Luteibacter rhizovicinus DSM 16549: one gene and its partner. The protein of the gene in region 2 interacts with the protein of the main gene of each other region in a pairwise test. Links are inferred from orthologs where the notes say so. Each region holds a gene or a part of one and is shown on either strand. Other genes may lie near its edges.

The links.
Region 1: the proteins of BJI69_RS21700 (region 2) and grpE interact in binary tests that used the Escherichia coli proteins (3 or more experiments, as listed by UniProt). The link is inferred for Luteibacter rhizovicinus DSM 16549 from one-to-one orthologs.

Annotation. Positions count from the first base shown.
Region 1 is NZ_CP017480.1:4,560,493-4,567,960, forward strand. Bases 1-2,718 are described here. They hold grpE (nucleotide exchange factor GrpE), read right to left. Parts: upstream 1,768-2,718; coding sequence 1,234-1,767; downstream 1-1,233. Other genes in these bases: dnaK (molecular chaperone DnaK), read right to left, coding at 1-1,136; hrcA (heat-inducible transcriptional repressor HrcA), read right to left, coding at 1,853-2,718. Also shown: more of hrcA, read right to left, coding at 2,719-2,914; DNA repair protein RecN, read left to right, coding at 3,048-4,718; BJI69_RS20835 (response regulator transcription factor), read right to left, coding at 4,715-5,344; BJI69_RS20840 (MASE1 domain-containing sensor histidine kinase), read left to right, coding at 5,432-7,051. UniProt on the Escherichia coli protein: Participates actively in the response to hyperosmotic and heat shock by preventing the aggregation of stress-denatured proteins, in association with DnaK and GrpE. It is the nucleotide exchange factor for DnaK and may function as a thermosensor.
Region 2 is NZ_CP017480.1:4,731,380-4,747,021, forward strand. What follows is about bases 6,373-9,278. They hold BJI69_RS21700 (Nramp family divalent metal transporter), read right to left. Parts: upstream 8,515-9,278; coding sequence 7,231-8,514; downstream 6,373-7,230. Other genes in these bases: BJI69_RS21695 (FAD-dependent oxidoreductase), read left to right, coding at 6,373-7,228; BJI69_RS21705 (ferredoxin reductase domain-containing protein), read left to right, coding at 8,664-9,092; BJI69_RS21710 (alpha/beta hydrolase), read left to right, coding at 9,128-9,278. In the rest of the region: dnaX (DNA polymerase III subunit gamma/tau), read right to left, coding at 1-564; BJI69_RS21665 (MBL fold metallo-hydrolase), read right to left, coding at 963-1,721; BJI69_RS21670 (3-deoxy-D-manno-octulosonic acid kinase), read right to left, coding at 1,718-2,446; BJI69_RS21675 (glycosyltransferase family 9 protein), read left to right, coding at 2,543-3,568; BJI69_RS21680 (DUF6165 family protein), read right to left, coding at 3,656-4,060; BJI69_RS21685 (LysR family transcriptional regulator), read right to left, coding at 4,078-5,001; BJI69_RS21690 (NAD-dependent epimerase/dehydratase family protein), read left to right, coding at 5,092-6,054; more of BJI69_RS21695, read left to right, coding at 6,119-6,372; more of BJI69_RS21710, read left to right, coding at 9,279-10,054; BJI69_RS21715 (hypothetical protein), read left to right, coding at 10,133-10,375; BJI69_RS21720 (VirK/YbjX family protein), read left to right, coding at 10,472-11,401; BJI69_RS21725 (fumarylacetoacetate hydrolase family protein), read right to left, coding at 11,426-12,286; BJI69_RS21730 (MarR family winged helix-turn-helix transcriptional regulator), read left to right, coding at 12,345-12,791; BJI69_RS21735 (tautomerase family protein), read left to right, coding at 12,826-13,206; BJI69_RS21740 (tautomerase family protein), read left to right, coding at 13,300-13,752; BJI69_RS21745 (alpha/beta hydrolase), read right to left, coding at 13,749-14,765; BJI69_RS21750 (LysR family transcriptional regulator), read right to left, coding at 14,829-15,642. UniProt on the Escherichia coli protein: H(+)-stimulated, divalent metal cation uptake system. Involved in manganese and iron uptake. Can also transport cadmium, cobalt, zinc and to a lesser extent nickel and copper. Involved in response to reactive oxygen.

The DNA of each region.
Region 1 (7,468 bases), 180 kb from region 2 along the record:
ATCGCGGCGCCGACGGCGACGGCTTCATCCGGGTTGACGTCCTTGCGCGGCTCGCGGCCGAAGAAGTCCTTCACGGCTTCCTGGACCTTGGGCATGCGGGTCTGGCCACCGACGAGGATCACCTCGTGGATGTCCGAGATCTTCAGGCCGGCATCGTTCAGCGCCGTGCGGCACGGATCGATCGTGCCCTTGACCAGGTCTTCCACCAGCGACTCGAGCTTGGCACGGGTCAGCTTGATGTTCAGGTGCTTCGGACCCGAGGCATCGGCGGTGACGTACGGCAGGTTCACGTCGGTCTGGTGCGCCGAGGACAGCTCGATCTTCGCGCGCTCGGCGGCGTCCTTCAGGCGCTGCAGCGCGAGCTGGTCCTTGCGCAGGTCGATGCCCTGCTCTTTCTTGAACTCTTCGACGAGATAGTCGATGACGCGGTTGTCGAAGTCCTCACCACCGAGGAAGGTGTTGCCGTTGGTGGACAGCACTTCGAACTGCTTCTCGCCGTCGACGTTGGCGATCTCGATGATCGACACGTCGAACGTGCCGCCGCCCAGATCGTACACGGCGATCTTGCGGTCACCCGTGGCAGCCTTGTCCAGACCGTAAGCCAGCGCGGCAGCGGTCGGCTCGTTGATGATGCGCTTGACGTCGAGACCGGCGATCTTGCCCGCGTCCTTGGTGGCCTGGCGCTGGCTGTCGTTGAAGTAAGCCGGGACCGTGATGACCGCCTCGGTGACCGCTTCACCGAGGAAGTCCTCGGCGGTCTTCTTCATCTTCATCAGCACCTTCGAGGAGACTTCCTGCGGTGCCATCTTCTTGCCGTCGGCGGTCTGCACCCAGGCGTCGCCGTTATCGTGCGCAACGATGCCGTAGGGAACCAGCTTGAGGTCTTTCTGCACTTCGGCGTCGGTGAACTTGCGACCGATGAGGCGCTTCACCGCGTAGAAGGTGTTGTAAGGGTTGGTCACGCTCTGGCGCTTGGCCGGCGCGCCCACGAGGACTTCGTTGTCCTTGGTGAAAGCCACGATGGACGGCGTGGTGCGATCGCCCTCTGCATTCTCGATGACACGTGCGGTCGAACCTTCCATCACTGCGACGCAGGAGTTGGTCGTACCGAGGTCGATACCGATGATCTTGCCCATAGTTACGTTGCTCCGAATTTCATGCGGCCCCCGCGGCCGCGACTGCTAAGGAAAATGGGGGTAACCCCCATCGATTCAATATCTTTGGTAACGCTGTTCAGTGGTCGCGCACCACGGCGACGAGCGCCGGACGCAGCAGACGGTCGTTCAGCACGAAGCCCTTCTGGACCACGGCGACGACGGTATTGGGCGCATGCTCGTTCGACTCGACCGAGCTGATCGCCTGGTGATGCTCCGGATTGAACGGCTGGTGAAGCGGGTCGACCATGGTCAGTCCATTGGCCTCGGTGACCTTCTTCAGCTGATCGAGCGACATCTGCAGGCCTTCGCGGAGCGTCTTCGCATCCGCCGCCTCGTTGGTCAGGCCCAGGGCGATGCCGTCGTAGACCGGCAGCAATTCGGCGAGCAACTTCTCGTTGGCAAAGCGGCGAGCCTGATCGACATCGCGCTGCATGCGACGACGCTGGTTCTCGATCTCCGCCTTTTCGCGCAGCACCGTCTCGCGGGCCTGCGCCAGCTCGGCTTCCATCGTGGCCAGCTGGACGCCGAGGGCGTCGAGCTCAGCCTGGATGGCGCTGTCGGCCGCGCCGTCCTGCGCCGGATCCGGCGCGTGGGGATCGTTGTTTTGCATGTTTACTCCAAATGTCAGCGTACCGACCCCTCCGTGGAAGGGTCGAACATTCGCGGGAAATACTAAACCCGCCTCCCGTGGCGGTTTATGAGGTCGCCGCGGCGCGATTCAAGGCGTCGCTGAGCAGTCCGGCGGTGGCTTGTACCACGGGGATCACTCGCTCATATGCCATACGCGTCGGTCCAATAACTCCGATCGCGCCGAGCATGCGGCCCTTCGTGCCGTAGGTGGCGGTGACGATGCTGCAGCCGTCGAGGGCCGAAAAACCGGACTCCTCGCCGATGAACAGGCGTACGCCAGGGGCTTTGACGCACATTTCCATCAGCTGAAGCAGGTCGCGCTTCTGCTGGAAGGCGTCGAAAAGGTCGCGGAGCCGCTCGATGTCGGCCAGCTCCGAATAACCCATCAGGTTGGTCTGGCCGCTGACCAGCACGTCGTCGGCGTCCTCATCGGCGCTGAACGAGGCGGTGGCCAGTTCGACCACACCGGTGAGCAGGCGATTGAGTTCCCCGCCCGCTTCGCGCAGCTCGGTGGCCAGATGGGCGCGGATGTCCGCCAGGCGGAAGCCGGCGAACTGGGCGTTGAGATAGTTGGCCGCCTGCTCCAGCTCCGCCGACTCCAGCGGACGGACGAGCTGGACCACGCGGTTCTGCACCTGGTTATCCGAGAAGACCAGGATCACCAGCACCCGCGCGTCGGGCAGATTGACGAAATCGATGTGCCGCAGCGGGAAATCGCCCTGGCGCGGCACGGTGACCACGCCGGCGAAGTGGGTCATCGCCGAAAGCAGGTGCGAGACGTTGCCGAGCAGGTCGCGTGTCGTCGTCTGATGCGGCGGCAGGCCGCCCTGCAGGCGGGCCATGTCGTCGCGCGGCAGGGGCTTGAGCTCGAGCAGGCTGTCGACGAACAGGCGCAGGCCGCGCGGCGTCGGGATACGACCCGCCGAGGTATGCGGCGAGGAGACCAGTCCGGCCTCTTCGAGGTCGGCCATGATGTTCCGGATAGTCGCCGGGCTGACTTCCAGGCCCGAGGACTTCGCCAGCGTGCGTGAGCCGACCGGCTCCCCATCGGACAGATACTGAGAAATCAGGGTACGCAGCAGCCGGCGCGCGCGTGCATCGATGTCGTGACCGGAAAACGGATTCATGCGCGTGGGCGGGCCGGAGGGGTTGGTTCGTCCGGCTATCAATAAGGTCTCGACGCCCTTGTTGCAAGTCTCGGCTTCTGCGACGCGCCTCCCGCTACAATCGGCGCGATTCCATCCGCCGCCATCGGTCGCCATGCTCACCTCGCTCTACGTCCGCCAATTTGCCGTTGTCGAAGAAGCCGAGATTGCCTTCGGGCCCGGGCTCACCGTGGTCAGCGGCGAGACCGGCGCGGGCAAATCCCTGCTCGTGGACGCCTTGATGCTCCTGGCCGGCGCCCGCGCCGACAGCGGCATGGTCCGCTCCGGCAGCGACCGCGCCGAGCTGGCCGCGGAATTCGACCTCACCGGCCTGCCCGAAGCGACCGCGTGGCTCCGGCAGGAGGAACTCGACGACGGCGAGACCTGCCAGCTGCGCCGGGTGATCCGCGTCGAAGGCAGCTCGCGCGGCTGGATCAACGGCCGCCCCGCCAGCCTCGCGCAGATGTCCGCCCTGGCCGCGCTCATCGTGGAGATCCACGGCCAGCACGAACATCAGGCCCTGCTCTCGCGCCAGCACCAGATGGCCCTGCTCGACGCCTACGCCGGCAACGAGGTGCTGCAGGCCAGCGTCCGCGACACCGCGAAGTCCTGGCGTGACGCCGTCGCGCGCATCCGCAGCCTGTCCGGCGGCGACGATCGCGAGCGCCAGATCGAACTGCTTGCCCACGAACTGGAAGAACTGGACCGCTGGGCCCTGTCGCCCGCGGCGCTGGAAGAACTCGAAGCCCAGCATCGCCGCCTGGCCAACGCCGGACGGCTGGCCGAAGGCGCCAACGGCGTGGTCGAGATCCTCGACGGCGAGAGCGAGTTCGCCGTGGGTCGCGCCCTGCTCCGCGCGCACGCCGAACTGTCGCGCCTGGCCGAACTGGACGCCTCGCTGGTACCGACCCTCGAATTGCTCGACAGCGCACAGATCCAGGTAGGCGAAGCCGTGGACGGCCTCGGTCGCTACGCGCAGGACGTGGAACTCGACCCCGAGCGCCTCGCCGAAGTCGACACCCAGCTCACCCACCTGCACGACCTCTCGCGCCGTTACCGGCTGCCGATCGAGGAACTGACGGTAAAGGCCGAGGAGATCCGCGAGCGCCTGGCCGAACTCGAAGGCGCCGGCGATGCCCTGGATCGCCTCGGCCGCGAGCGCGATCGTCTGCACAAGACCTATGACGAAGCCGCCGCGTCGCTATCCGCCGCACGTGCCGCGGCCGCTGGCCGTCTGGGCACGTCGGTCGCCGCCCTGATGGGCGAGCTCGGCATGGCCGGCGGTCGTCTGGAGGTCTCGCTCGAGCGCGTCGAAGGCAACGAGCCCGATCCGCAGGGCCGCGAACGCTGCGAACTGCTGGTCAGCGCCAATCCCGGCCAGCCGCCGCGCCCGCTACGCAAGGTGGCCTCAGGCGGCGAACTCGCCCGCATCAGCCTGGCTATCGAAGTGGCCACGCTGGGCAACGACAACATCGGCTGCATGATCTTCGACGAAGTGGACACCGGCATCGGCGGCGCGGTCGCCGAAGTGGTCGGCCAGAAACTGCGCGCCCTCGGCGAACGCGTCCAGGTGATGTGCGTCACCCACCTGCCCCAGGTCGCCGCGCAAGGCCACGCACACCTTCAGGTCGCCAAGGAAAGCGACGGCGAAGCCACCCGCACGCGTATCCACACCCTCGACGCCGCTGGCCGCCGCGACGAGCTCTCGCGCATGCTCGGCGGCGTGGAAATCACCAAGGAAACCCGCGCCCACGCCAAGAAGATGCTCGACCGGGCGCAGGGTTAGGCGCGAATGAGCCCCCGCTCCTGCGCCATCCGGTAAAGGTCGAGTTCCGACCCCGCATTGAGCTTGTTCATGACCGCAGCGCGGTGGATATAGATCGTCTTCTGCCCGATGCCCAACTCGGCGGCCACCTGCTTCGGTGCCCGTCCGGCCGCCAGCAACAGGAAAACCTCGCGCTCGCGCGCCGTCAGCCGATTGAAGGGATCGAGGTCCACCGAGGACCGGCCCGAGCGACGCTCACGCAGATCCGAGCTCAGGTACTGCTCGCCGCTCAACACAGCGCGCACGGCAACGACGAGCTCCTCGGGTGCCACGCCCTTGGTCACGTAGCCACGCGCACCGCGGCGTAGCGCCTCGGACACGTAGGGTTCGCCGTCGTGCATGCTCAGTACCACGATCTTCATGTCCGGGGAGATGCTCGCCAGATGCTCGATCAGGGGCAGGCCGCTACCGTCGGGCAAGGACAGGTCCACCGCCACCAGGTCGGGGCGATGCTGGGTCACGGCGTCCACCGCCTCATCGGCGTTCTTGGCCTCGGCGACGACGTCGAGGTCAGGTTCCAGCTCGATCAGGCGTTTGAAACCCTCACGAACGATGGCGTGGTCATCTACAAGGACGATTCTTGGCATGGACAGAATGTAACAGGCTCGCCCGACGCGTGCGTATGGGTGGAAGTGTGCAACGTTACATGAGGTTCGGCGTGTAACATTCGGGGGATGCGAGTAAACGCCCTCTCCCGGTTCGCCGGCCCCCTGTTCGCCCTCCTCTATGCGGCGGCCTGGATCCTCCTTTGGCCGACGGAACAACCGTATTGGGTGCTGCCTTTCGGCCTGCGCTTCGGCGCCCTCCTTCTGATGAGGACGCGCAACTGGTTCTGGATCCTCGGTGCCGAGATCCTCGCCAGCGCCTTCTGCGAGTGGCGTAGCGGCCTGCCGATCGGCGGTGCGGGCTTCGTGCTGGGCGACGCACCCGAGCCGCTGATGGTCGCCGCCTGTCTCTGGCTGCTGCGCCGCGCCCATCTGCACGCCAGCCTGAACACCCCGGAAGACGTCGCCCGTCTTCTGCTGTCGGCCATGGTCACGGCCACGGTCGCCACGGCCGGCAACGCCGCGATGATGGCCTCGCTGCATCCCGCCGCTCCGGTGGAAATGCTCGGCACCACCTTCGGTAGCGACCTGCTCGGCAACTACCTGGGTGTCCTGCTGGTCGTGCCGGTGATGATCCTCATGTTCCGCGAAAGGCCGACCCAGTCCGCCCTCGCCGAGCTGCTCCTCGACGGCCTGCTGGTCATGCTGCCGTCCCTGGCCATCCTGGTGACCCTCGCCGAGTACTCGCCCCAGCCGCAGTTCGCCCGCGTGCTCTCGTTGGCACCCGTGCTGTTCTTCGCCTTCCGGCATGGCTGGCGCGGTGCCGGCCTGGCCATGCTCATTACCAGCGTCGGCCTCAATGTGACCGAAGACATGATCGGCCGGGGCGCGCCGACGGCCGCCGCCCACCTGTTCCTCGCCGTGGCGGGTACCGGCACTCTCATGCTCGGCGCCGCCACCGACGCCCTGCGTCGAAGCAGCGAGCGTGTCGCCCAGCAGAACACCCACCTGGCCGCCGCCAACCAGCGCCTCGACCAGCTCGCGCGCCAGTTGCGCGATGCCGCGCGCGGCAACCTTCAGGCCGAAGAAGACCTGCGCAAGCACATGGCCGCCGAGCTGCACGACGAGCTGGGCCAGAACCTCACCGCCATCCAGACCCACCTGAAGCTGGCCCAGCAACGATTGGGCAACGCGGGCCTGGACGACATCGGGCAGTCGATCAACGGCATCCTCGGCCACATGCGCCGGGCGCTACATAAGATGCTGGACAGCCTGCGCCCTTCCGTTCTCGACGAGTTCGGGCTGCTCCGGGCGCTGGACGAAGGCCCCGTGCGCGACATGCTGACCGCCGCCGGCATTCACTACGTGACCGACCTGCGGGGCGAACCGCGGCTGCTCGACGACGAGACACTTACCGCTATTTATCGTGTCGTGCAGGAAAGTGCGACCAATGTGGTTCGCCATTCAGGTGCGAAAGAACTGAAATTGCGGCTACGCATCGGACTGCGCGACAGCGGTCCGGTGGCCATCCTCGACATCCGTGACGACGGCACCGGCTTGCCTGCGACCCCGAGGCCAATTCGTACAGACGGTGGCGGGCGCGGCCTACAGGGCATGAGCGATCGCATCACGGCGCTGGGCGGCATCTTTCGCATCCATCCCGAGCCCATCGGACTACACCTGCGCGTGCTGCTACGCAGCACAAGTATCGGAACTCACATAGGAAATTTTCCGATACCGGGTCGGTGAACGGTTCGTTACGATTCCGTCATCGATGTGGGGGAGCCGCCGTCGAGAGACGGTGAGCCCAGGTCGGTCGTGGGGACGATCGACCTGATGAGGCGACAGGATGTCAGCCTCGCCGATGCGAAGTGGTGAAACGTGGATCCAGCGAGCAACTCGCGATTCACGAACCATGGAAACATCGGATCAAGCCGCTGGTGGACAGGAGTCCGCCAGCGGCGTTTTTATGTGTGCCGCCCCAACCCGCAAAACCCCGCTCCCCTGTGGGAGCCGCTTCAGCGGCGATAACCAGATCACCGCAAACCCCATCGCCGGCACAGCCGGCTCCCACAAAAAGCTCAGTCCCCACAAGAAGCCAGCCCCCCAAAGAAAAAGGCCCCCTCTCGGGAGCCCTTCTCATCTGCCAAGCCGCGAAAACCCGCC
Region 2 (15,642 bases):
GCGCATCTGGCCGGAAATCTGCTCCGGCAGCAGGCGCTTGAGGTTGAACTTCAGGCAGCGCGACAGCACCGTCACCGGCAGTTTCTGCGGGTCGGTCGTGGCGAGCAGGAACTTCACATGCGGCGGCGGCTCTTCCAGCGTCTTCAGCAGCGCATTGAACGCCGGCTTGGAGAGCATGTGCACCTCATCGACCAGGTAGACCTTGAAGCGCCCGCGCGACGGCGCGTACTGGGCGTTCTCGATCACCTCGCGGACATCGTCGACACCGGTGTTGCTGGCCGCATCGATCTCGAGGAGGTCGACGAAGCGGCCGGCGTCCACCGCCGTGCAGACGGAGCACTCGCCACAGGGATCGGCCGATTCACCGCGCTCGCAGTTCAGCGACTTGGCGAAGATGCGCGCGATCGTCGTCTTGCCGACGCCGCGGGTGCCGGTGAATAGATAGGCGTGATGCATGCGCCCGGAGTCGAGCGCATTCGTGAGCGCGCGGACCACGTGCTCCTGGCCCACCAGTTCGGCGAACTTGCGCGGGCGCCACTTGCGTGCGAGGACCTGATAGGACATGCGTATTACCTTGGGACGACGGTGGATTGTGCCAAGGACCCGGGACGGGTGAAAGCGCGGCCCGAAAAGCGCGGCCCTCAAAAGGCGATGACCCTGCCAGCCACACCCCGGCACCCGAGTCGTCCGCTACCGTTGCTTCCTTCCGGACCTGGCGGAGTTTACGGACTATCGTCGCGGGGGGACCGACAGGGTCACCATAAAGACGTTTGAAACTGGCGGAGAGAGAGGGATTCGAACCCTCGATACGTTATTAGCGTATACACACTTTCCAGGCGTGCTCCTTCAACCACTCGGACACCTCTCCACTTACATCCTCTTCCCCGGCTTCCTGTCCGGCAAAGAAGCGGAAGGATAACTTCAGCGGTGCGGCGAGACAAGGGCGGAACGACGAAACCGCCTCAACCGGCCGTCGGACGCGGTGGTTCGGGCGCCGGAAGCGGCAGTCGCTCGCCCGGACGGGCGATCCGGTAGCCACGTGAGACCAGCGTTTCGCCGTCGTCGACGCTCCCGTAGTGGTACAGCGCCATACGGGCGCGGACCTCCTCCGGGTATTCGCGCTCGAGATCGTCCACCCCGGTGTGGGACGGGTTGCCGACGACGCCACAATCGTGGGCGATGAGTTCGCCGTGGGCGCCATGCAGCGCCAGCGCCTCGGGCACCGGCCGCGTATCGCCGGTGTAGACGAAGCTGCCACGCAGGGCGAGGCCGTACGAGGTGCCTTGCACGTGGTGGCGGGTCGGGAAGACGTCGAACCACTCACCCTCGTGCCAGAAACCACGCGTGCAGGGGATGAGGTGGAAGGCCTCCCAGTAGTTCACTCCGCCCTCGGCCAGGGCACCCGGGTAGTCGGCCACCCTGCCCTGCAGCCACGGCAGGAGCCCCGCGTGCAGGTAGACCCGCGTGCGACCGCGCAAGGCTTCGTCGAACCACAGACGGAAGAACAACCGCTCCATGCCGGCGACATGGTCCATGTGGACGTGGGTCACGTAGAGCGCCGGCGGCGGGGCGCCGTAAGCCGCCACGTAGCGGTCCAGCGTGTCCGGGCCACAGTCCACCAGGAGCAGGGGCCGGCCGTCGCGCTCGACGACGACGGCGGAGGATCCGAGCTCCACGGCGTGCGCCGCGCCCGTGCCAAGGAAGTGCAGGTTCCAGCTCACCCTTTAAGACTCCGCTCGTAGTGCTCGATCAGGGCCGGCCAGAGCTCGGCGTCGAAGGTGTCGCCGCCGGCATCGCGGGCGCCGATCTTGATCAGCGATCGCTTCAGGCGAGCCAGGTTCGCCAGCCGCCAATGCAGCGACGGTCGGCGAAGGCGGCCGCGATCGAAGTCGATGAGGTAGAGGCCTTGTGGATTGACCAGGATGTTGTGCGCATTGAGATCCGCATGCCAGGCACCCTCACGATGAAAACGGGCGATCAACTCACCCACCTTCCCCGCCAGGGCGACATTGAAGGCGCCATCGTTCAGGCGTTCGGCCAGGGTGGCCGCCTCGGGAATCCGCAAGGTGATCAGGTCCGCCGAGTAACGCAGCCAGTAGCGCACGTAACGTGTGGCCAACGGCGGCGATACCGGCAGACCCCGGCGCTCCAGCTCAGCCAGCAGGCGGAATTCGCGTACGCTGCGGGTGCGACCCCGGCCCGTGAACAGGTAGCGGTCGCCGAAGATTCGGGCCACCATGCCACCGCGCCGATAATGGCGAAGCACGGCCTCACCGGCCGGCGTTTCGATCACCGATACGCCGCCGCGACCGCCGGCCTGCGAGCGCAGGGCATCGCGCTCACTCCAATGGGCGGGCGAGAACCAGAGGCTGTCGACTTGAGATGTACGGGTGGCGTCGAACAGAATCGTGCCGCCCGCCGCCTCCGCTACGCGTTCTTCTGTCATTTTCGGGCCGCCGTGGAGCGGCCTCCTATCCGGTGATCGATCTTGCCCAGTCTAACAAGCCGCCCCCTCCCGCCGGGAGACTCCAGCCTCTGCATCATGCGGACGTCCGCCATCGGTGACGTGACGCACGTAACGCCGCTGATACGCACCCTGCAGGAAAAGGCGCCGCAGACAAGGCTCACCTGGATCATCGGCAAGCTCGAGCGCCGCCTGGTAGGCGACCTGCCGGGGGTGGAGTTCATCACCTTCGACAAGGGCCAGGGTCGCGCTGGCGTGAGCGCCGTGCGCGAGGCCCTCGCCGGCCGTCGCTTCGATGCCCTGCTGCACATGCAGGTGGCCCTGCGCTCGAACCTCTTGAGTCTTTCCGTAAAAGCGGATCGCCGCATCGGCTACGACCACGCCCGGTCCAAGGACTTGCACGGCCTGTTCGTCAACGAACGCATCCCCGCTCGCACCGGCGAGCACGTCCTGGATGCCATGGCCAGCTTCATCGAGCCGCTCGGCCTGAAGCAGACCGCGGTGCGCTGGGATATCCCGGTGCCTGACGAAGCCCATGCCTGGGCGGCCGAACAGCTGCCCGGCGATGCACCGACGCTGCTGGTCAGCCCGATGTCGAGCCATACGGTGCGCAACTGGCGGGTGGAACGCTATGCGGCGCTGATCGACCATGCGATGGCTCGTGGCCTGCGCGTAGCGCTCGTCGGTGGTCCGTCGGCACCGGAGCGTGCACTGGCGGACAGCATTCTCGCGGCGGTGAAGCAGGCCCCCATGGACCTGACGGGCAAGGACACGTTGAAGCGTTTCATGGCCCTGCTCTCGCGCAGTTCCATGATTCTCACGCCGGATTCGGGCCCGATGCACATGGCCAACGCGGCCGGCGTGAAAGTGCTCGGCCTGCATGCGGCGAGCAATCCCGAGCGCTCCGGACCGTACTCGGACCGCCGCTGGTGCGTCGACAAATACGATGCCGCTTCCCGCAAGTTCTTCGGCAAGCCGGCTTCAGAAATTCCGTGGGGCACGAAGATCGAAAAGCCCGGCGTCATGGACCTGGTCGAAGTCGACGACATGATCGCGCGCTTCGAAGCCTGCGCCGACCACCTGGGAATCGCCCTCGCAAAATAACCGCAGCCTTGTAGGAGCCGATTCATCGGCTCCCACAAAAGGCATCGCCGATAAATCGGCTCCTACCCGAGTGGCGAGAGTGCGTTATCAGGCCTGCGGGGCGCGGTAGTCCTGGTAGGACTTTTCTTCGACGAGGGTCGAACCCAGCTTCATGTTGATCTCGCGCTTGATCGCCGCGCGCTCGTCGTTCTCGATGTACACCGAGCGGGCGAGCTGGATGAACGCCTGATCGAAGGCCTGGGCACGCTCCTTCATGCGGATGTCGTCCTCGATCTTCCACAGGCGCTGGTTGACCGCGAGCAGACGCGCGGTTTCGTGCGCGATATCGGTCTCCGAGGCCTTGTCGTTCTTCCACGTCGCATCGAGCAGTTCGAGCTCGTTGCGCACGTTGGCCAGCTTGGCGTCGTCCTTGATTTCCTGCAGCTTGATCTGAAGGATCGTCATCTTGTCGATCAGCTCGCCGTAAGAAACGGGGGTCTGGATCAGGCTCATGGCAAATCTCCGGTCGGTCAGGCGCCGGAGGTTAGCAGTTTTGCGCCGGCCCGACTGCCGCCATAGGCCGCCAGGCCCTCCACCAGATGGTCGAATACCGCGCGAATGCGAAGGCTGCTGCGCTGGTCCTCGTGCATGACCACCCAGATCGGCAACGGAATATCCACCGCCTTGGGAAACAGTCGCACCAGCCCGGCGCGCCGTCCCAGGGGCACCTGGCAGGCGCCGATCCCGAAACCCGCCCGGATAGCGGCCAGTCCGGCGAGATCGTTGTCCGTACGCAAGCTGAAGAATTCGCGTCGGTACGGCATGTCCGCCGGACGGGTGGCGCGGATATAGGGCGTCTCTTCGTCGTAACCGATCAAGGCGTGGCGGGTCAGGTCCTCAAGCGTCTTCGGCCGGCCGGCGGCGGCAAGATAATCCGCGTGCGCGAAAAGGCCGATGGGAATGACGCAGACCTTGCGGGCGACCAGCGCGTCCTGATCCGGCGGCGAACTACGGACGGCGATGTCGGCATCGCGACGCAGCAGGTTCTCGGTGCGATTGGTTGTCGACAACTCGAAGATCAGACCTGGGGAACGATGTCGCATGGCGGCCAGGATCGGCGGCAAGACTTCCACGCCGTTGACCTCGCTCGCCGTGATACGCACGACGCCACGCAACTCGTCCTTCGCGCCCGAGGCGGCGCGCAGGGCCGAAGCGGCGGCCGATGCCATCGCCTCCGCGTGCGGCCGGAGTTTCAGGGCGGCATCCGTCGGAATCAGCCCGTGCGAGGCGCGCGAGAACAGCGGCACGCCGAGCGATGCCTCGAGTTCGCGGATATGCCGGCCCAGGCTCGGCTGGGTCATGCCAAGCCTGCGTGCCGCTCCGGAAAGGCTGCCCTCGCGGAGTACGGCGAGGAAAGAGCGGAAGAGATCCCACGTCGGGTCAGTCGTAGCCATGCAAAAACGTATATCACATCAACGTCTTTAGGCAATTCCCGTATGGCCTCGAGGCGACCAGACTTCGTTCATCCCAACGGAGTCGACGCCATGCAGACAACCACGCACCGAACCGCACTTGTCCTGGGCGCCACCGGCGGCGTCGGCGGCGCGACCGCCAGGGCCCTCCTCGACAAGGGCTGGAAGGTCAAAGCGCTCACGCGCCGCAGCATGCCTGCCGACGGCCCGATCCAGTGGATCAAGGGAGACGCGATGAACGCCGCCGACGTCCTCGCAGCCGCGGCGGGTGCGCAGGTCATCGTGCACGCCGTCAATCCTCCCGGTTACCGGAACTGGGAAACGCAGGTACTACCGATGATCGACAACACCATCGCCGCCGCACGTGCCGTCGACGCACGCATCGTCATCTTCGGCAGTGTTTACAACTACGGCCTGGATACGTTTCCCCTGCTTCGCGAGGACAGCCCGCAGCACCCGCCGACGCGAAAGGGCGAGATCCGCGTCGAGCTCGAACGACGCCTGGAAGCGGCGGCTCGCGATGGCGTGCGCTCACTGAACCTTCGTTGCGGTGACTTCTACGGACCGAACGCGGGAAGCAGCTGGTTCGCGCAGGGCCTGGTCAAGCCGGGCAAGCCCCTGCGCGTTATGCACTATCCGGGGCCGCGCGACCTGGGCCACGCATGGGCGTATCTGCCCGACGTTGGTGCGACGACCGCCGCGCTTCTCGATCGGGAGGATCGCCTCGACACGTTCTCGCGCTTTCATTTCGACGGCCACTACATCACCGGCAACGCTCTCCATGCCGCCGTGCGTCGGGCGTCGGGCAAGCCCGCCCTGCCACTGCGTACCTTCCCGTGGATCGTGGTCACCCTGGCGTCGCCTTTCTCCACGACGATGCGCGAGGTGCGCAAGATGCGCTATCTCTGGCGCGCGCCGCTGCAACTGGACGGTAAGCGACTGCACGCGTTTCTCGGTGTCGTTCCCTCCACGCCGATCGACGCCGCGTTGCACACGACCCTGTCATCGCTAGGGGTGCTCGACACCAGCGCCTGACGCACTGACGCCGGCTCGACGTCGCACCGCTATGATCGGCGCAACGCCATCGCGGAGTGCACGCATGAGCCAGCCGCCTGTCCTGATTGTCGGTGCCGGCCCCACCGGACTGGCCGCCGCCCTGTTTCTCGACGTTCACGGCGTCAAAGCGCGGATCGTGGATGCCGCGCTGCAGCCAGCAGCCCATTCGCGTGCCCTGGTGGTCAATCCGCGGACGCTGGATCTTCTCGCCGGGACAGGCGTGACCGAACGCATGCTCGCCGAGGGGCGCCGCATTCGCGGCGTGCGTTTTCATGAGAACGGCAAGGTGCTGGCGACGGTCGAAGCCGAATCGATGCATCCGCGTTACGGCCTCACCGTCCTGTCGCAGGAACGCAGCGAAGCGCTTCTCACCGAGGCGTTGCTCGCGCGAAACATCCCCATCGAACGCGGCCTGCGCGCCGGATGCGTGGGTCAGGACGACAACGAAGTACGGGTGGCATTGAACGGCGCCAGCGACGGGGAGCGCGGGTACGCTGCGGTATTCGCCGCAGACGGCGCGCGCAGCGATTTCCGTGGGACGCTCGAGATCGGTTTCTCTGGCTCGTCCTATCCGGAACCCTGGCCGCTTTACGACGTTCCGCTGGAGACGCCGCTCGACCGCGATCATGCTCACATCCTGTTTTATCCCGAAGGAATGATCTTCCTGCTCGCACTGAACGACGAGATATGGCGTGTCATTTCCAACCTGCCGAACCCCCTCGCCCGACTACCGACGGGAACGGTCTCCAGTGAACCGATCTGGGAATCGTCATTCCACGTGGCACACCGCGTCGCCGATCGCTGCGCCATCGATCGCATCGCACTCGGCGGCGATGCCGCCCACGTGCATTCACCCGTCGGCGCGCGCGGCATGAACCTGGGCATCGAAGATGCCGCCGCGTTCGCCATGTACTTCACCGCGCCGGGAGCGAATCCGATGGATGCACTCGAGCGTTACCACCGGGAACGTCATGCGGTGCACAAGGGCGTGGTGCGCCGCGTGCACGCCGTAACGGCAATGGCACGCAGCAGTAACCACCTCGTCGCGAGCTTTCGCCACACGGCCCTGCCGTGGATGTCGCGTATGCCGGCCCTCAGCGAGCGCGTGCTGCGCACCGTTGCCGGACTCGATCACCCGGCGCCGGCGCCCTGAGCTCAGAGCGAAATCGCACCCGCCGCATCAAGCAGCAGCACCACGTTCAGGCTCAACACCACCAAGGCACCCAGACTCGCCAGCACGACGACCGGCCAGCGGTTGTGGAACACGCCCATGGTGTCGCGGCGACTGGTGAACCACACCAGCGCAATCATCGGGAACGGCAAGGCGATACTCAGCGCTACCTGACTCAACACCAGCGCACGCGTCGCGTCCACGCCAGCGATGACGACGATGAAGCTGGGCACCATCGTAATGGACCGCCGCAACCACAGCGGAATACGGAAGGCGACAAAGCCCTGCATGATCATCTGCCCGGCCATCGTACCCACGACGGAGCTCGAAAAACCGGAGGCGACCAGGGAGATCAGGAAGATCGTCGCCGCCGCGCCACCGAGCAACGGCACCAGAGTCTGGTAGGCCGTCTCGATCTTCGCCACGTCCGGATGACTGCCGTGGAACGCACCCGCGGCCATGACAACCATCGCCAGATTGATCAGGCCAGCCACGGTCAGCGCCAGCACGACTTCGAGATTGGAAAGCCGGATGATCCGTCGCCGCTCCGGGTCGGTCTTCGGTCGCGCCCGCCGCTCGGTCAGCCCCGAGTGCAGGAACAAGGCATGCGGCATCACCGTCGCTCCGATGATGCCCACCGCGATCGCCACAGCGGCGCTGTCCGGCAGATTCGGTACGAAGATCTGCTGCCCCAGCGACGCCCAGCCCACCGGCGCCACGAACAGCTCGACGAGATACGAAAGTCCAACGACGCCGACCAGGGCGCCAATCGCCAGTTCGAGTCGCCGATAGCCCATGCCTTCGAGCAGCAACAAGGCGTACGTCACGATGCCGGTGATCACCATGCCGACCAGCAGCGGAAGGTGAAACAGCAGGCTCAGACCGATCGCGCCACCGAGGAACTCGGCGAGGTCGGTCGCCATCGCCGCCAGTTCGCTGACCACCCACATCACGTAGACGAGCGGCTTGGGCAGACGCTCGCGACACAGCTGGGCCAGGTCACGACCGGTCACGATGCCCAGGCGTGCCGACAGACTCTGGAACAGCATGGCGACGAGGTTAGCCAGGACCACCACCCAGAGCAGCCCGTAGCCGTACCGCGCACCCGCCTGGATATTGGTCGCGAAGTTGCCGGGGTCGATGTAAGCCACCGACACGACGATCGCCGGCCCAGCGAACGGCGCCAGCCCGGCCAGCCCCGTCCGCCGGCCTTGCAGGACGTCCTGCATGACCTGGGTATCGCGTGCGCGCCTGACTTCGTCTCTCACCGCAGCGTCCGATGGGCGAAAGGCGCCCGTAGCCGGATTAAGAACAGCATCGCGTACACAGGACGTTAATGTGTGAAACCGGTGCGCGGGCACTTCGCGGCTCCTCCACAAGACGCGGCCTATATCTCGTGGGGATTCCCGGAGGCGCCATGACCACGATCATCCAACCCGGTCCCCGTGTCAGCGGGTTTTCCGCCGCGAGGCAAGACGACATCGGCTACTGCGTGCTCGCCGACCTGAGCAGTCCGCCGACCGATCCCTGGCTGCGCCTGTTCGCCACCCGCTGCGAGGCCGTGTTTTCCCGGCACACCTCGCCAGACATTCGATGGGTGGAAAACAAGATCTGGTTTCGTGTGCCCTCCCCCGAACTCGTCGGCGAGTACGCTCGCCTGATCGTTGAAGCCGCCACGGGTGCCAGCACCGACTATGACGAGCAACAACGCCTCGACGCCGAACGCGCGGATGCCCTGGCACGTAAGTCGCACGATCTCGACGACCTGCTCAACCAGGTGAACGCCGCATTGCCCGAGTGGGCCGAACAGGGAGCGCCCGCAAGCCAGGGGAAAGCGACGGGCTGATACGGTCGGGTCCGCACTGACTTCAAGGCTTATCCATGCATCGTGTCCGGATCGCGCTGTTGGCCGCGTCCTTTTTCGTGGCCTGCACCGGCCACGCTGCCACGCGAGGGGCGGCCGAACCGACCAGCCCCGTGAGCATCGATCTGTGGCCATCGACGCCGCCCGGGGAGGGTCCTGGCCCGCGCGGTCCCGAACGCGTTTCTACCAGCGGCGCCGTCTCCAACGTGAGCGTGCCGCGCATCGAGATCTACAGCCCGGCCCATCCCAACGGCACGGCGATCATCGTCATCGGCGGTGGCGGTTACGCACGCATCGGCATGGGGCACGAAGTGATGCCGACGGCGGCATGGCTCGAAACCCAGGGCGTCACCGCCGTGGTCCTTTACTACCGGCTGCCAGCCGACCACTGGCCGGCGGTCGCTCCCTTCCAGGATGCGCAACGTGCCATCCGCGTCCTGCGCGCGCACGCCCAGCAACTGGGGATCAACCCGGCGCGTGTCGGTGTCCTCGGTTTTTCCGCCGGGGGCAACCTCGCCGGCATCGCCGAGACGCGCTCCGCCGCCAGCTTCTACCGCCCCGTCGACGCGGCCGACCAACTATCGGCGCGACCCGATTTCGCGGCGCTGCTCTATCCGGTCATCTCGCTCGAGCAGCCCTACGACACCACCCGCTCCGGCCGCGAGTTATCGACCCAGGCCGATGCGGCGCAGGCGTACTCCGTGCAGTTGCACGTGACCCGCAACGCGCCGCCGACCTTCCTCGCCCAGGCCAAGGACGACCCCATCGCGAACATCGGCAACAGCCAGATCATGTACGAGGCCCTGAAGAAGAACGGTGTCCCCGCCGAGCTGCATGTGTTCGACACGGGCGGCCACGGCTGGGGCATGGGCACGCCCGGCTCGGAGGTGGCGGCGTGGCCTGGGTTGTTCGCTACCTGGGCACGACGCAACGGTTTCCTGTGACGTTCTTCACACACCCGCGCTAAAGGCCGGGCGACCCTCGCCGATCTTTCTTAGGGAAGACCCTGGAGTCGAGACGCCATGCCTGTCCAGCACGCCCGCCACGTCAACCTGCAATTGGTCCTGTCCCAGCTCGAAGCCGAGGGCATCGTCGGCTACGCCGATCAGGCCGAGCACCTGGGCAACGTCACGGAAGGTCGCCTCGCTGCCATGGCCCAGGGCGGCCCCATCGACGTGTTGTTCTCCCAGCATGTGGAGTGGGCGCTGCACCGACGAAAGGGCTGGATGGACGAACTGCACGAGGACGATCCGCTGGAGGTGTGAGGCCAGGAGGCCTGTCGCACATCCTTTCGAAAACTGAAAGGCGAACGAAAGATTTTACGAAGAGACTCCGCGCTCGTCCCCGCGAAGCTCCCCCACATGATCGCCCTGCAACGGATTGTTCAGAGCTTCCGCCAGCGTAACGACTGGCAGTCGCGTCGCTCCCCGCGTGTCTACGCTGCCGCCTACGCGGCGCGATGCCTCGTTGCACCGCTCCGCCACCTGCGCTGGCTCGGCCTGCTCCAGAGCCACCCCGCCCTGCGCGAGGCCGCGCACCGCGACGGCCGCCTGGTCGAGCGCTGGCAGCACCGTTTCATCAGCCGTCGCTTCAGCGCGCGTAAGCGACTCGACGCCCTCATGGACCACTACGGCTTCGTCGTCTCGTTGCTACCCCGGGGCCTGCTAGAGCAGATGTACGCCGACGGCCAGGTGGTGCTTGCCGAGGCCGCGATGAAAAACGGCGAACCGCTGCGCGTGCTGCTCATGCCGCCGACACGCAAGGGCTGCGAAGGCGAACTCAACCTCGCGCTGACGACGGTCGACGACACCCTGCTCTTCTCCGTCACCCTCACCGTCCTACCATCCACGGGCGAGCTGCTGGTCGGTTGCCTGCAAGGCCCCAACACCGAGGATGGCCAGGAGCGTGTGCGCCTGGTCACCCGCCAGTGCCACGGCCTGCGCCCGAAGAACCTGCTGCTTTCCCTGCTGTACGGTTTCGCGGCGCAGCACGGGTTGCCACGCCTGCGCGGAATCAGCAACGACGGCCATGCGCGCTCGGGGCGGATCAAGGCCAGCTACGACACGTTCTGGATCGAGTCCGCTGGCGTCCTCGCCGGTGACGGCTTCTTCGACCTGCCGCCGACCGAGCCGGAACGCAGTGAGCTCGAGGTCGCCAGCAAGCATCGCTCGGCCTTCCGCCAGCGCGAGGCGCTGCGCCGCGAACTCGTTGCCAGCACGCTGTTCGCCCTGAGCCTGCCGACGATCGACGCGATGGACGCCATGCACGAAGAGAGCCTTCGCGCCGCCTGATCCTTTGCGATGGCGCGGGGTCGCTCAGCCCACGCGATTCCCGAGGCGACCGATGCCGGCAATCTCGATCTCGATCAGGTCGCCACGGCGTAACGCTGTCGGCGGCTTGCGTCCGATGCCCACGCCTTCCGGCGTGCCCGTCGCGATGATATCGCCGGGCATCAGGGTGATACCGGCCGAGATCGTTTCGATCAATGTCGGGATGTCGAAGATGAGGTCGCGCGTGTTCGCGTGCTGGCGACGCTCGCCATTCACCCAACACGACAGGTCGAGCGACGCGCCGTCGATCGCGTCCGCAGTCACCGCGAACGGTCCCATCGGCGCAAACGTATCGAACGACTTCCCCATGAACCACTGCTTGTGTCGCTTCTGCCAGTCGCGGGCGGTCACGTCGTTGATGATCGTGTAGCCCCAGACGTGACGCATGGCCTCGGCGCGCGTGATGCCTCGCCCGCCGACGCCGATGATGACGGCCAGCTCGGCCTCGTAGTCGAGGAAGTCGGTCACGCCCTCCGCCGCCCAGATGGCTGCACCGTGGCCGATGACGCACTCGGGCGCCTTGGTAAACACGATGGGATCGGTCGGCAGGTCTTCCGGCGCCCCGGTGTGCCCTGCATCGAAACCGCTGCCGGCGAACTCTTTCGCGTGGGCCGCATAGTTCTTGCCGACACAGAAGAGGTTGCGTCGCGGACGGGGGATCGGGGCGAGGAGTTCGACGCTCGCGAGGGCCACAGGAGCGCCGCTCGCTCCGGCGGCTCCCGCGAAGACGTCGTGCAGGTCGGACACCGGTCGGCCTGCGACCCTCACTGGCGTGACCGAAAGGCCATCGGGCGAGACCTGCCCCACACGGATTTCGCCCTCATGGCGATACGTGGCGTACTTCATGGGTTTTCGAGCCTCCCGAGGGCATTGACTTCGTCGATGATGTATTTACACTATGTATATGCATCAGTCCATACCCGCCACCGACCTGCCCTGCGCCTGCACCACGATGCGCAAAGCCACCCGCGCCCTCAGCCGCCTCTACGACGACACGCTGGCGCCCTTGGACGTGACCGTCGCCCAGTTCGGCATCCTCAAGGCGATCTGGCGTGAGCCGGGGCTGGCGTTAAGTCGCCTGGCCGATGAGATGGTCATGGACCGCACCTCGCTCTACCGAATGCTCACCCCGATGACGTCGGCCGGCTGGATCGCCATCGCTTCGCCGACGAAGGGCCGGGCCAAGACGGCCACCCTCACCACGGAGGGAGAATCCCTGCTTGTGCAAGCGCGCCAGCTCTGGGACGACGCGCAGAACCGCGTGGTCGGCACCTACGGCGCCGATCGCTGGCAGGTGCTCGAAAGCGCGATTGCCGAACTGACCCGACTCAGTGTCGGGCTCAACGCCTGATCCATCTCCTACGCCATTCCATCCGGAGACTCCCATGCCCTTCGTCCGCATCGATCTGCTTCGTGGCAAAGACACGTCCTACCGCAGCAAGCTCGGCCAGGCCGTTTACGACGCGCTGAGCAGTATCGGCGCACCCGAGAACGACCGCTTCCAGGTCATCGCCGAACACGATCCCAACGACCTCATCTTCGATCGCACCTACTTGGGTATCGATCGCGGCGACAACTTCGTCGCGATACAGATCACCTTCAACGAAGGGCGCACGCTCGAGCAAAAGAAGGCCCTCTACAAGGCCATCGTGAAAAACATGGGCGATTCGGTCGGCATGCGTCCGCAGGACGTCTTCATCAACCTGGTCGAAATCAAGAAAGAAAACTGGTCCTTCGGCAACGGCGAAGCGCAATACGCTCCGTAACCCGAACACAGGCGCTCAGTAGTCGCTCCATGCGGGAGCCGACTTGTCGGCGAAGGGTGCTAGCCAAACGATCCCTGTTGCAGGAACCCAACCATGCCAACCTACATCGTCCGCAGCACCCTACCCTCACTCACCGCCCCCACCAAACAACGCATCGCCCAGGCGATCACAGCCGCCCACGCCGACATCACCGGCGCCAACACCTTCTTCGCCCAGGTCGTCTTCGACCACGCCCCGGGCGACGACTGGTTCATCGGCGGCGTGCCCGTTGAAGACGCCACCCTCTTCGTTCACGGCCATGTTCGCAGCGGCCGCACCGACCACCAGAAGCGGATGCTCGTCGAACGCCTAGTTCGCGATGTCGCCGAAGCGTCAGGCCTGCCAACGCGAGCGATCTGGATCTACCTCAGCGAAATCCGCCCCAGCCTCATGGCCGAGTTTGGTCACGTACTTCCGGAGCCCGGTGAAGAAGCGGCGTGGTTCGATGCCCTGCCCGAAGACGATCGCCGCAGGCTCGCGGCGATTGCGGAACGTGCACGCTCTTAACCCCCTCGCGAAATCCGCACCGCCTGATTGACGGCATCGATGACCACCTGCGGCTTGTCGTACTGAATGTAGTGTCCCGCATCCGGAACGATTTCGTTCACGCCGCGCGTCGACATCGCAGCCACACGGAGATGCAGCCCTTCCCACGACAGAGTCTTCCGGTTGCGTTCGTTCTGCGACTCGCCGGTGCGCGTCGGGAAGGGCGAATGCGTAAGCACGATAATCGGCATATCCCCGAAATCACTACGCGTTTTCCGGGTTTCATCAGCACTGGCGTAGAAGACGTTCTCGCGCTCGGACGCAACGGCGGCCTGCCATTTTTCCGTTGTGCCGTACGCTTCCTGCGCCTGGTTGATCGCGGGACTGTACCGCGGGTCGTTCGTATCGCCAAGGCACTTCTCAAACATGGCCGTCCCCTTCACCAGCCCCTTCCGCGCGACATCGACGCATGCGTGCTGGTCTTTCAGGTACTGGTCGTATTTTTCCTTTTCCCCCGGCGCACCTAGCGCCCAGCCCTCTTTCGATTGGTCTTCGTGCGACCCATCGACGATAACCATCCCAGCAACGTCATCACGATATCTATCGGCAAATACACGCACGTTCATGCCTGCCAGCGAATGGCCGACCATCACGTAAGGCGGCTTGACGCCCGCCGCACGCAGTAACGCGTGAAGATCCTCGGACTGATTGACCGGCGTGCCCGGCCGGTGCGCGGCATCGCTGAAGCCGAGACCTGCGCGGTCGAATGAACAGACGCGCGTGGTCTTTGCAATCACCGGCTGGACCATCGCCCAGGAAATCGTCGAATCACCCATGCCTGCATCCAGGATCACCGCCGGTGAACCGGATCCCACGCAGTACAGATTGAGCCGCTGGCCGCCGCCGATGTCGACCAGAAGAACGGGCCGAGTGTAGATGACGTCATCGATCACGGCAGGCTTGGGCAACGTTGCCTGCGCGAAACATGGTACCCACGGCGCGAGCAGGCAGAGCGCCGCGATCGTCTTCTTCATCCCCATCCCCTATGGCAGTGCCCTCGGTGGGCCCGTTGATTCTTCCTTCGCCTCGGATCACCGTCAACGGTCATGCGGCAGACCGGTCGGTGCGAGCCTATCCGCCATCTCAGCCTGCAGAAAATCGATGAATCGTCTGACCCGTGGCGGCTGGTAGGTATTCGCGTGATACATCGCGTGAATCGGCGACGGGGCCGACCACGCGGGAGCGTTGACCAGTGCGAGGCGCCCCTCCCGCACGTCGTCTGCCACCGCCCATTGTTGGCGATAGGCGAACCCGTGACCGCGTATCGCCCACTTGCGGATGACCTCGCTGTCGGTGCACTCGTGATAGCGCCGCACGCGAATCGTCGTGTCGCCGAGGCGCCATTCATCGCGCGGGCCTGCGTTTGTGGTGAGTACCAAGGTGGGTAGCTCGACAAGATCTTCGGGTCGCGAAGGCGTGCCGTGCTTGGCGATACACGCCGGTGAGGCGCAAACCACGCGGCAACTGTCGATCAGATGCCGAGCCACCAGCGCACTGTCCTCCAGCGGCCCGACGCGAATCGCGACGTCCACGTCATCGGGAACGAATCGAGAAATAGAGTCAGCAAGCGAAAGGACAATCCGCACATCGGGATGGATCGCCATGAATCCATCGAGGACGTCGAGCAGCAGGTTGCGCCCGAGATCGGACGGCGCAGAAACGCGCAACGTGCCGCTCACCGTGTCGGTGCCACTACGCACGGCGCGCTCGCCTTCCTTCATCGCATCGATGGCGATGCGGCAATAACCGAGGTAGGTGCGACCTTCGTCAGTGAGGCGAAGCTGTCGTGTGGTCCGTTCGAACAACCGTGCTCCCACCGCGGCTTCGATGCGTTGCACGCAGGCGCTGGCT